4 regions of the Lactobacillus sp. C449L genome follow, and region 1 is predicted to be linked to each of the others. Evidence: predicted binding sites of a transcription regulator. Region 1 holds the regulator's gene; each other region holds the start of a gene.
The links. Region 1 encodes HrcA, which represses chaperone genes, less so after heat shock. Its sites were predicted from a motif close to TTAGCACTCNNNNNNNNNGAGTGCTAA; they were not measured.
Positions count from the first base shown of each region.

Region 2: AC2JF9_RS03655 (ATP-dependent Clp protease ATP-binding subunit) is a predicted target of HrcA. The motif match lies at 1,512-1,538, and genes of this name have one in related genera.
Region 3: groES (co-chaperone GroES) is a predicted target of HrcA. The motif match lies at 1,866-1,892, and genes of this name have one in related genera.
Region 4: AC2JF9_RS04075 (Hsp20/alpha crystallin family protein) is a predicted target of HrcA. The motif match lies at 1,795-1,821, and genes of this name have one in related genera.

Region 1 covers NZ_JBWXGA010000001.1:145,083-148,272, reverse strand. Annotated here, with positions in the region: gene dnaK (molecular chaperone DnaK) at 1-523, opposite strand, end outside; gene grpE (nucleotide exchange factor GrpE) at 542-1,123, opposite strand; gene hrcA (heat-inducible transcriptional repressor HrcA) at 1,136-2,185, opposite strand; gene ribF (riboflavin biosynthesis protein RibF) at 2,309-3,190, opposite strand, start outside.
Region 2 covers NZ_JBWXGA010000002.1:44,916-48,105, reverse strand. Annotated here, with positions in the region: gene AC2JF9_RS03670 (DUF2785 domain-containing protein) at 90-908, opposite strand; tRNA gene AC2JF9_RS03665 (tRNA-Gly) at 1,122-1,193, shown strand; tRNA gene AC2JF9_RS03660 (tRNA-Pro) at 1,237-1,310, shown strand; gene AC2JF9_RS03655 (ATP-dependent Clp protease ATP-binding subunit) at 1,595-3,190, shown strand, end outside.
Region 3 covers NZ_JBWXGA010000005.1:16,145-19,334, reverse strand. Annotated here, with positions in the region: gene AC2JF9_RS07220 (ABC-F family ATP-binding cassette domain-containing protein) at 1-857, opposite strand, end outside; gene AC2JF9_RS07215 (redox-sensing transcriptional repressor Rex) at 1,127-1,762, shown strand; gene groES (co-chaperone GroES) at 1,936-2,220, shown strand; gene groL (chaperonin GroEL) at 2,238-3,190, shown strand, end outside.
Region 4 covers NZ_JBWXGA010000002.1:137,683-140,872, forward strand. Annotated here, with positions in the region: gene AC2JF9_RS04065 (Y-family DNA polymerase) at 1-1,183, opposite strand, end outside; gene greA (transcription elongation factor GreA) at 1,257-1,715, opposite strand; gene AC2JF9_RS04075 (Hsp20/alpha crystallin family protein) at 1,937-2,359, shown strand; gene AC2JF9_RS04080 (C1 family peptidase) at 2,502-3,190, shown strand, end outside.

The DNA of each region.
Region 1 (3,190 bases):
AGGTACCACCACCGAGGTCGTATACCAAAACTTTTTCATCTTCGGCATCTTTATCAAGACCATAAGCAAGTGAAGATGCAGTTGGCTCATTGATAATTCGCTTAACTTCCAAACCAGCAATCTTACCAGCATCTTTAGTAGCTTGACGTTGCGCATCATTAAAGTAGGCCGGAACAGTAATAACTGCTTCAGTAACCTTTTCACCTAAATAATCTTCAGAAAATTTCTTGATATATTGTAAAATCATTGCTGAAATTTCTTGAGGAGTATAGGCTTTGTCACCTATCTTAACTTTATAATCAGCTTCACCCATATGACGCTTAATTGAAGAAATTGTGTTTGGATTAGTAATTGCTTGTCTTTTTGCAACTTCACCAACTTGAATTTCACCATCTTTAAAGGCAACTACAGATGGAGTGGTACGATTCCCTTCTGGGTTAGTAATAATCTTTGGTTCTTTTCCTTCAAGAACGGCAACTGCAGAGTTAGTAGTTCCGAGGTCAATACCGATAACTTTTGACATTAATAATCTTCCTTTCAATTACTGTGCAACAACAACCATTGCTGGTCTTAATGTACGGTCTTTATATAAATATCCTTTTTGTAATACTTGAACAACATGGTCTTTTTGTTCATCAGTTTCAGCTTCAACTGTTTGAACAGCTTGGTGTAAATTAGGATCAAATTTGGCACCTTCAGCGTCAATTTCGCTAATGCCATGATCTTTCATCGCTTTAACTAGAGCATCTAGAGTCATTTGAACTCCCTTTTTAAGCTGTCTTGAAGCATCATCATCAACTTCAGTGTCTAAAGCTCGTTCTAAATTGTCCATAGCTGGTAGAACATCTTTAGCTAGTGATTGCGATTCATACTTTATTAGTTGGGCACGTTCATTATTATAGCGGTTTTGCATATTCTGTATTTCCGCTTGACTACGTAAAAACTTATCTTCCAAGTTTTTCTTTTCTTCTTGTGCCTTTAATAATTCTTCCTTGATTTGTTTCTCAGGGGATTTTTTTTCGTCAGCCATAGTGTCTACTTTAGCTTTTTTACTCGACTTAGATTTTTCTTCAGTCTGTTCTTTATTAAGATCTTTTTCGCTAATATATTTATCCTTACTCACGGCTAACCTCCTTTACTTAAATCTACCATAATATTCGAGTAACTTTTTAGCCAATTCGTTTCTGAAATACTCTAAAAGGCTAATTACTTGCGAATAAGGCATATTGTTAGGGCCAAGTAAAGCGATTACTCCTTTACCATGTGAGCCGACGCTGTACTCTGCCGTAAGCAGACTATAATCTTTTAACAAGTCATTTGACAATTCTGAACCCAGACTAACCCGAATTGGATACTTGCCACCCTGAGAAGTCGCAGTTTCATCCAAAATACTAGAAATCAGATCATTATGGTCAATCAGTTCGTATAATGAGCGCAAACTAGATGCATCGGCTAAAGACGTGTTATTAAGCAAATTAATTTGCCCATCAACATACATCTGTTCACTAGCAGCATCATTAATAACATCTTCTACTAGATCAATTAACTCCGTTGCATGATTATTAGTGAGTCTCTTCCCCAACGTACTATTGAGCAAGGATGGAGTGACTTCATCTAAAGTCTTTCCAACTAACTCATCATTAATCATCCGCACAGCTTTCTCGATTTCATCACCATATACATTATACGGCAAACTATAAACCTGATTATGTACATTGCCGTCACTGGTAACTAAAATTGCCATAATCTGACGACTAAACAGTGGTACAATTCGAAAACCAGTAATAGTTAGAGCACTACTTTCAGGACCTTCGGCAAAAGCTGTATAATTGGTTAAATCAGATAAAATTTTTGCAGCTTCTTGAACAATCTCATTAACTTGATGAAAAGGTTGATCCAACTGACTTCCAATTTTTTCATAAACAGAAGATGGAATCTGCAAAGGTTCAAGCAAGTTATCAAGATAATAACGATAACCTTCAGTTGATGGTACTCGCCCACTCGAAAGGTGTGTTTTTTCAAGCAAACCTTTATCTTCCAAAACAGCCATTTCATTGCGAATAGTTGCACTCGAAACCTTGATTGGCAGTTGATTCATGACAGTCTTAGAACCGACCGGATCGTGTGTCTGCGTAAAATCGTTAATAATTGTTTTTAAAATTAATTCTTGACGTTCGGTCAACATAAACATCGCCCTCACTTTTAGCACTCATACTTCTTCGGTGCTAACAATTATTATGATACTAGCTTTTAGCAGAATGTCAAGCTGAGTGCTAAAAAAATTGTAAATAAATTTAATTGCTGAGTTTTAGCCTTTTTCAGCAAAATATTTCTTTATTTCCAATTCATCTTGTTCCATCTGCTTTTTCAGATCTTTTAAGTTGTCGAACTTAATTTCACCACGGGTATATTTGTACCAAGCAATGACCATATCTTTATCGTATGCTTCTTCATCAAAACCAAACAGATTAGATTCAATAAAGATTTTTTTACTATCATGAATCGTTACATTATAACCGACGCTTGTCATTGACTCGTACCATTGACCATCAATTTTGGTTTTGGTAGCATAAACTCCTACTTTAGGAATAACTTTACTTCCTGTCCATACTAGATTAGCAGTTGGAAATCCAAGCTTATGACCATTCCTGAGTCCATGACCGATAGTTCCTGACATTACATATGGTTCACCAAGCAATTCTTCAGCAAGACCCATATTACCCGCAGTTATCGCTTTTTTGATCTCAGTTGAACCAATTTTTTGCCCCTCATATGATTGCTTGGGAACGTCAACAATCTTGAATCTGTTTTTAGCAAATTTAGGGAAATTAGCCATATTAGCAATATCTCTAGGACCGTATGTATAGTCAAAACCAGCGACAACTGTATCTGCTTTCAACTTCACAATAATATTATCGACAAATTCTTGAGCCGCTAGTTTACGAAATTGATTATTGAAGTGCATCACCACTAAAAAATCAACTCCAAGTTTCTCCATCTTATAAGCTTTTTCAGCTAAATTATCAATATAAGTTACATCAGTATTTTGATAAACTTCTTTTGGATGGCGATCAAAAGTCATTACCACTAAGGGAAGATGCTTTTCAACCGACTTATCCTTCGCTATTCTAATTAAATGTTGATGTCCGCGATGGACACCATCGAAAAAGCCCAAAACTAAAATAATTCT
Region 2 (3,190 bases), on a different contig from region 1:
TTTGATTGGGAGTCGTGTTTAAACAATATTAGATAATCAAATAGTTAATAGTTATAAGTTAGCTGGAAAGGTAAAGGAAAAGCATCTATTTACTTATACCCTACTGTTGTATAGTATTTAGTGATTTTTTTCTTTAATACAACTTGTAGATCTTTGTCGGAATCAAAGAAGTAATACCAGTTTTGTAATAGTCGTAACCAAGCACTTAATTTATGCCACGAAATTAAGTCGTCTTTTTTCAATTCCTGATATCTTTTGTCGTCGATTTCATTAATAAGCTTAATGAAATTGCTGGAAGAAACTTTGTCAGTTTTGACACCTTGGTAAAATGCAAAGGCCAGTCTTTGCTCTTCGTCATCGACAAAAGGTGCACTCATATTTTTAAAAATCGTCGGAATTATTTTCATAACCTTATTTTGATTTTGTATGAGAAATTTGGGGTGACTTAAAGCTGCAGCTAAAAAGTCGCTGCCGTGGGCCACGCTGTGTGCCCAGCCTTTGTCTTGAACAAAACCGCGGTAATCTTTTTCGCGCTTTAAGTAATCAATGCTCAAGTCAAAAAGTTGCTGGCGTTGCGAGTCAGATAGAATGGTCATTTGGTTATCTTTTTCCAATATTACTGAGCCAAGCAAGGCACTAAATGATCTTAAGAAAACACGGTCATTTTCCGGTTTAGCAATATCTTTAAATAACTTTTTTTCTTTAATAAAAGTAGTGATAACTGTTTGTTCCTGCTGCTGGGTAAAGGCATTTTCCATGAAACCACGCGCAAAGAGCGTATAAACGAGGTCATCACGCACATGCGGATTTAAATTGCCAACATTGTCAATCATCATTTGAACATGTTCATCTCCAAATGCTAATTCGCCTTTTGGCAATTTAACTAATTTTTCCAAACTCTGTTGCATATTTTTTCCTTCGTAAAAATGTTTTTATTTATTATATTACTTTGCTGCTTATGTGGATCATATGAACTAGAAATTATTTTGTCTATGATTTTGAAAAATTGTTTTAAAGGCCCGGCAAAAGTTCTATGTTTTAAGCAGTGTCTGAATTTAGGTCAATTTTTTGGCAAAAATGATTGCAAAATCAACTTAGTTTGCTATAATAATATTTGTCTTGCGGAAGTAGTTCAGTGGTAGAACATCACCTTGCCATGGTGGGGGTCGCGGGTTCGAATCCCGTCTTCCGCTCTAAACAAAAAACTCACCGCTTTTGGTGAGTTTTTTTATTGATCGGGAAATAGCTCAGCTTGGTAGAGCGCTACGTTCGGGACGTAGAGGTCGCAGGTTCGAATCCTGTTTTCCCGATAAAGCAGATTTGTCTTAGTTTCAACTAGCTGTAAATGTTGATGCTAAGGCATTTTTATTTTAATTAACTATAATTGTATTATTGGGATTTACTTATTTCAAAATTTCGTTTACTGAATTTTTTAACTCGATATTAACTATTGTTTTGGAGTGTGAAAATTCGCGTCAAGTGATAGTCTCTGTTATAATGATTTCAATGTTTTAGCAGTATAAATCAAATTGTTTTAACGAACTGGCAAAAAAGTTTATAGTATAAACACGTCATTTTTAAAGGTGGTGCTATGATGAAGAAATCTTATACTAAGAGTGCAAATCAAGTCTTAGAAATTGCACGAGAGCAGGCACAGAGTTTTCATCATCGCTTGATTGGTACAGAACACGTACTGCTCGCGATGGTTATCGAGTCTGATGGCGAAGCCGGCAAGAACTTGCGCGCTTGGGGCGCTACACCAACAGCAATTCGTGAAGAAATTGAACGCTATACTGGATACGGCTCGGCTGGCAAAACAACTTATATGGAAATGTCTCCGCGGCTTAGCATGGCTTTATCGTATGCAGGAACTTTAGCTGAACGTGAAGGTTCAGCTAAAATTAAAACAAGTCATATTTTGCTTGGACTAGTTCTTAATGAGCAAATCTTGGCATCAGTTATTTTGCGTAATTTAAACATTGATCTTAGCGGTCTGCGGAACGATATTTTCCACAGCCTTGGCGAAGATTATGAGGATGCTGATAATAACGAGCAACCTGAAAGCAATGGCTGGTCGAGTTTTAACGGTTCTGATTATAGTGGTCCGACTAGTTCGACGAGCGATACGCCTACGCTTGATCAAGTTTCAGTAAACCTCAATGAGCGTGCAGAAAATGGCAATATTGATCCAGTGATTGGGCGAGACCGTGAAGTTGCTCGTGTTATCGAGATTTTATCGCGTCGTAATAAAAATAATCCAGTTTTAATTGGTGAACCAGGTGTTGGTAAAACTGCCGTGGCAGAAGCAATTGCCTCCGCGATTGTAAACAAAAAAGTGCCTCATGATTTGATGGACAAGCAAGTTGTTTCGCTTGATCTTGGTGGATTGGTTGCGGGCACAAAATACCGCGGTGAATTTGAAGATCGCATGAAAAAAATCATCAAAGAAATTACTGAAGATGGAACAATCATTCTGTTTATTGATGAATTGCATACTTTAATTGGTGCAGGTGGAGCAGAAGGCTCAATTGATGCGGCCAATATTTTGAAACCATCACTTGCCAGAGGAGACATTCAAGTTATTGGTGCGACAACTTTTGACGAGTATCAAAAGTATATTGAAAAAGACCAAGCACTTGCAAGACGTTTTCAAATTGTGCGGTTAAACGAGCCATCGCGCGACGAAACTTTAGCAATTTTAACAGGCCTAAAGCAAAAGTATGAAAAATTTCATCATGTTAAGATTACTGATGCAGCATTAGAGAGCGCAATTGATCTTTCAACCCGTTATATCTCAAATCGGTATCTTCCTGATAAGGCAATCGACTTGATTGATGAAGCCAGTGCAGCTGTAAAAATCCACTCGAATAAAGGTTCAAGTAATCAATTAGTGCAGATTAATAAGCAAATCGAATTAGTGATTGAGCAAAAAAATCATGCCGCAGTCAATCAAAATTTTGTCAAAGCGGCTGAATTACAAGACAAGCAAAATAGTTTGCAACTACGCCAAGACCAGTTAGCAAACCGCTTGGAAAAGGCGACTAGCAAAAAATCGACAGTGCAACCTGAAGACGTAGCTAAAGTTGTTTCTAACTGGACGGGAGTTCCTGTTACCCAAATGAATCGGGATGAAACTAAACATTTGGCTAACCTTGAGAGTGATCTGCACAAGCGAATTGTTGGTCAAGAC
Region 3 (3,190 bases), on a different contig from region 1:
CTTTTAGTAGTTTTGGCACGAACTAGGTTTTTTTGAATGAAATCTTCGTCTTTTTTGATTTTCTCTTGTTGTTTTTCGTAGGCTTCTTCTTGCTGACGATTACGTAAACTGCGCTCAGCTACATAATCCGAGTAATTACCTTTAAAAGAAGTCAGTTTACCGAATTGTAATTCAAAAATCTGAGTAGCCAAATGATCTAAAAAGTACTGATCATGCGAAACAACCAGAATAGCGCCTGCGTAGCTTTTTAGAAAATTCTCAAGCCAATCTAACGTGTCTAAGTCTAAGTAGTTGGTTGGCTCATCCAATAAAAGTAATGGTGGTTTGCGCAAAAGCAGTTTTACAAATGACAGACGAGTTTTTTCGCCTCCCGAAAGATCACCAATCACTTTTGACCAAGTGCTTTCAGGAAAGTTAAATCCATTCAAGATGCTCTTAATATCTGCTTGGTAGGTATAACCACCTAGTTGTTCAAAATTGAACTGCAATTGGTCATATTGTTTTAAAAGCTGCTTATCGTCAGGTTGATTAGCTATTTGTTCTTGCAATTGATGAATTTGGTTGCCCATTTTAATCAGGGATGCGAAAACAGTCAGCATTTCGTCCCAAATAGTTTTATTTTCATCTAGACCATTTTCCTGAGCAATGTAGCCAACATCAATGTCTTTGTTAATAGTAAATTCGCCATGAGTAGCTTCTTCTTCACCAGTCATGATTTTAAGCAAAGTGGTTTTGCCGACGCCATTTGGTCCAACTAGTCCAATTCTTGCATTTGAATCAATGGAAAAGTTGACATGATTGAATAAGGTAGTGGCACCAAATTGTTTTTCTAAATCGTGTCCTTGTGCAATTATCATATTTTTCACCTAAAAACCATTTTAGCATATCAAACAAAATTACTGCGTACTTGTTTGGCTTGGATTTTAAAAAATCAAAAAATCGTAATCTAAACCGGGCTGATTTTAAGCGTAACAAGATTTTATGGAAACTTGGTATGTTGTTGACCTAAACTCACTGTATCAATAATTCTAAGCTTGTGAAAAAAAGTATTTGCAAATATCATCAACTTATAGGTAAAATAATCTTAACTGATGAATGGAATTCACAAGTTGGAGGCCTTTTAAAAATGGAAAAAATCAAAATACCCACAGCGACAGCTAAAAGACTGCCACTTTATTATCGATATTTAATTATTTTGAATGAAGCTGGCAAAGAAAAAGTTTCTTCTACGGAGCTGTCCGAAGCAGTTCAAGTAGATAGTGCATCAATCAGACGCGATTTTTCTTATTTTGGTGCTCTAGGTAAACGTGGGTATGGTTATGATGTAAAAAGCCTGCTTACATTTTTTAAAAAGATCTTGAATCAGGATACGTTAGCTAATGTTGCCTTGGTTGGTGTTGGTAATTTAGGTCATGCTTTGCTCAACTACAATTTTAAAAGAAGCAACAATATTCGTATTTCTTGTGCTTTTGATATTGACTCAAAAATTACAGGGAAAATCTTAAGTGGTGTTCCTGTATACGAAATGCGAGATTTGAAAAAGCAATTAAGTGACCAACAAATTACGATTGCAATTTTAACGGTTCCATCTGATTCTGCCCAAAAAACAGCAGATGAAATGGTTGAAGCGGGTATCAAAGGCATTATGAACTTTACGCCTATTCGCTTATCGGCACCAGCAGGTGTGCGAATTCAGAATGTTGATCTAGCAACTGAACTGCAAACTTTAATTTATTTTCTCGACTCAGATAAAGGTAAGTAAAGCTATCAATATAACCAATTTAAGTAAATTAGCACTTTGAGCAAAAAAGTGCTAATTTTTTCTTGCATTTTTTTGTTAAAGGGTTTATTATCATATTTGTAAGTTAGCACTTGGTCATTAGGAGTGCTAACCATAATTAAATAGATTTTAAATTAAATATAGGAGGGACAAACGTGTTACAACCAATTGGTGATCGCGTGATCGTAAAAGTAAAAGAAGAAGAAGAAAAGACTGTAGGCGGAATCGTTCTCGCTTCTAATGCGAAAGAAAAGCCAACAGAAGGTGAAATTGTTGCTGTAGGTGAAGGCAGTTATGCTGAAAACGGCACTAAAATCCCAATGTCTGTGGCAAAAGGCGATGTTGTTCTATACGATAAGTACTCTGGCACTAACGTTGAATACGAAGGTGAAAAATTCTTAGTCCTTCACGAAAAAGATATTTTAGCAGTTGTTAAGTAATCAAAGGAGCGGATATTATGGCAAAAGATATTAAATTTTCAGAAAAAGCAAGACGTTCCCTTTTAAAGGGTGTTGATCAGTTAGCTGACACAGTTAAAGCAACAATTGGACCTAAGGGAAGAAACGTTGTTTTGGAGCAATCATATGGCAACCCAGAAATTACTAACGATGGGGTTACAATTGCTAAGGCAATTGAATTAAAAGACCACTATGAGAATATGGGTGCTAAGCTAGTTGCGGAAGCTGCTCAAAAAACTAACGATATTGCTGGTGACGGTACTACTACTGCAGTTGTTTTGACACAAGCAATTGTTCGTGAAGGTTTGAAGAACGTAACGGCTGGCGCAAACCCAGTTGGTGTTCGTCGCGGTATTGAAAAAGCTACTAAGGCAGTTGTTGATGAATTACACAAGGTTAGTCACACTGTTTCATCTAAGGACCAAATTGCCCAAGTTGCTTCAGTATCATCTGCTTCAAAAGAAGTTGGTGACTTAATCGCTGACGCAATGGAAAAAGTTGGCAATGACGGTGTTATCACTATTGAAGATTCACGTGGTATCGAAACTGAGTTGTCAGTTGTTGAAGGTATGCAATTTGATCGTGGTTACTTGTCACAGTATATGGTAACTGACAACGATAAGATGGAAGCAGACCTTGAGAGTCCGTATGTTTTAATTACTGATAAGAAGATCTCTAACATCCAAGACATTTTGCCATTATTGCAAGAAATCGTTCAACAAGGTAAATCATTGTTGATTATTGCTGATGATGTTTCTGGCGAAGCTTTGCCAACTTTAGTTTTGAACAAGATTCGTGGTACATTTAACGTTGTTGCTGTTAAGGCTCCTGGCTTTGGCGATCGTCGTAAAGAACAATTACAGGATATTGCCGCATTGACTGGTGGTACAGTAATTACCGAAGACTTAGGACTTGAATTAAAAGACACTACAATCGATCAATTGGGTCAAGC
Region 4 (3,190 bases), on a different contig from region 1:
TTCGATCAATCGTTCTATTTTTAATTTGCTCAGCTGGTTGAACAAAAAAAGTCAGCTGTTCACTTGTATCTGGAACCAAATGACTATAGGTAATGCCTAAAGACCGAATAGGCTCGCCATGCCAGTTTTTCCGAAACAGTGCCAAAATCTCCTGGACTAGCAAAGCATTATTATTAGTCGGACAAATCTTTCTTTGCACACTAAAGCCCTTGCGCTTTCGCCCACTTTGGTATATCGAAAACCTAACATACAAGTTAACACAGCCAGCCTGTACCTTGTGAGCGCGAATTCTAGCTCCAACTTGTTCACCAATTTCACGCAAAACAATTTCAATTTCGCGCTGTTCTTTATAGTCTCTAGTTAGAACCTGGGAATTACCATAACTTTTTGTTTTAGGAAAAAATTTTTCTCTAATAATGCTCCGATCAACACCCCAGCTCATCGCAAAAAGCTGTTCTCCAAGCACACCAAATTCTGCTTTCAAAATCGCTGGATCAGTATGAGCTAATTGATACATATTATCGATATGTAGTTTTCGTAACCGCACTGCCGTTCTCTTCCCAATGCCCCAAACTTCCTCGAGATTATTAATTTTCCAAATTGTATCAGGCACATCAATATAATGCCAATAGTCTATCATCGACTGCCGATGCTTAGCTGAAGTATCCATCGCAAGCTTTGCTAACAACGGATTTTCCCCGATTCCACAGGTTGTATACAAACCCAGCTTGTTTTTAATTTCCAGCTGAATTTTACGTGCAACTAAATATGGGTCATCTCCAAATAAATGCCACGACTTAGTCATGTCAATCATACTTTCATCGATTGAATAGACATGAATGTCTTCACCTGCCGCGAATTCACGAAAAATTTCTAATACTTGCATACTGCGTTTAATGTATAAGTTCATATGAGGATCAACTAGTAGCAAATCGGGGGCTGCTTTTTTGCTTGGTAAATCGCGCACACGCATAATGTTAGACAAGCCATACTTCTTTTTAGCTAAAGGAGATGCAGCCATAATTAGTCCCGAGCCATAGTTTGAATCAGGCTGATGCGATACCACTGCCAATACTGCTTTCATCGGATTGAGTCCTAATTCGAGTGCCTCACAACTGGCAAAAAATGATTTATTATCTATCATAAACACTACGCTGTGTGGTTCATACCGATAATCGTACATTTCCTTCACTTCCTATTGCAAACTTCTGTTCGCATAAAAATTATACAAACACTTGTTCGAATAATCAAGTGATTTATTCAATTGAAATAATTGTTACCTGATATTTTCCAGCTGGTGCATCAACACTGGCGGTTGCATTTACTTCTTTTTTCATAATTGCTTGTCCTAAAGGTGAGTCAAAAGCAATTTTGCCAGCAGCAATATCGGCTTCCATCCGACCAACTACTTTATACTCTTCAGTTTCTTCATCATCAAATTTGAGTGTAACGGTTTTGCCTAAGTCAACCTTACCATCATCTTTTTTTTCTATGATTTCAGCATACCGCAACTGCTTTTCAAGATAGCGTAAGCGGCTTTGTAGATGTCCCAAGTCGCGTTTAGCTTCTGTATATTCAGTATTTTCTGACAAATCGCCAAGCGATCGCGCCTCCTGCAAAATTTTAATTCTCCGCGGTCGATCCTTTTTCAGTTTTGCAATTTCATCCTCAATTTTTTGGTAGCCTTCCGGCGTCATTTTCTGATAATAAACCAATATTTTTCTCCTTTTTATTTTTACTTAAAAGTTTTCCACATAAATAATTTCTTGATTTACCAGCTTTTTAAATTAATTTTTAGCACTTAAAAAATAAGAGTGCTAAATATTTCCATTTTCAAAATATGGATACTATAATAATAAGTGTAATGAAGAAAAGAAAGTTCTACATTACAAAATTTAACTAAAATTGATAACAAATTTGAAAGGAAGTTTTTATTATGGCAAACGATATGATTAATCGTCACGATGACTTATTTGATGCAATGAATGACTGGTTCGATCTTCCAAGAAAAGTTTTTGATAACAATAATATAGCAAACCTGATGCAAGCTGATGTCGTTGAAAATGATAAAGATTATGTTGTCAAAGTTGACATGCCTGGCATGGAAAAAGACAAAATCAACTTAAACTACAACAACGGAGTTTTGAGCGTTTCGGGCTCAAGAAAATCATTTAAAGATTTATCAAAAGACGGCAGCATTATTCATCGGGAAAGAAGCGAAGGCCACATTTCTCGTAGTTTTAGATTACCAAATGTAGTTGCAAGCGAAATCCATGCCAAGTATGATAATGGTGTATTGACTATTACCTTACCTAAGCAAAGTGCTGGAGAAAGCGATAATTCAATTCAAATTGATTAACTTATTATTTATTATTGCAAGAAGTTCAAGATAAGTTGCCAATACAAATAATTCTCTCAAGCGAGTTCGGTGTTGAACTCGCTTTTCTTTTAGATTAAAATATAAAGTAATTTAAAATTAAATTAAAAAGGAGAACTTATCTATGGGACACGAAGTTACTGTTCAAGAATTGGAAAAATTTTCCGACAGTTTTAATGAAAATCCAAAAAACCCAGTTGTCGCACGTGCTGCTCAAAAAAGTGGCGTCTTGATGGCCGCATATAATGAACGTGTACAAGGTGAATTAACACGCGTCTTTTCAACTGAATTGGATACTGATAATGTTACAAACCAACAACAGTCAGGACGTTGTTGGGAATTTGCAACACTAAATATTTTACGTCATAGCTTTGGCAAAAAATATCATTGCAAGAATTTCACTTTTTCACAGAGTTACAACTTTTTCTGGGACAAAATTGAGCGGGCTAATATTTTTTATGATCATATTTTGGACACCGCTGATGAAGAGCTCAACTCACGGACAGTTAGAGCAATTCTAGAAACCGCTGGAGCCGATGGTGGTCATTTCCACATGGGAGCAGCTTTAATTGAAAAATATGGTGTTGTACCTTCTTATGCAATGCCTGAAAGTTTCAACGCTAATAATACCAGTGCTTTTGCTAAAGCGCTAGAAGACAAGCTGAAAAAAGATGCCTTAGTCTTGCGTAAGCTAAAAAAAGAAGCCAAAGACGAAGAAGTTGATAAAATTCGCAATCAGTTTTTAGGCGAAATTTATCAAATGACGGCAATTGCAGTCGGCGAGCCTCCAAAGAAATTTGACTTAGAATACCG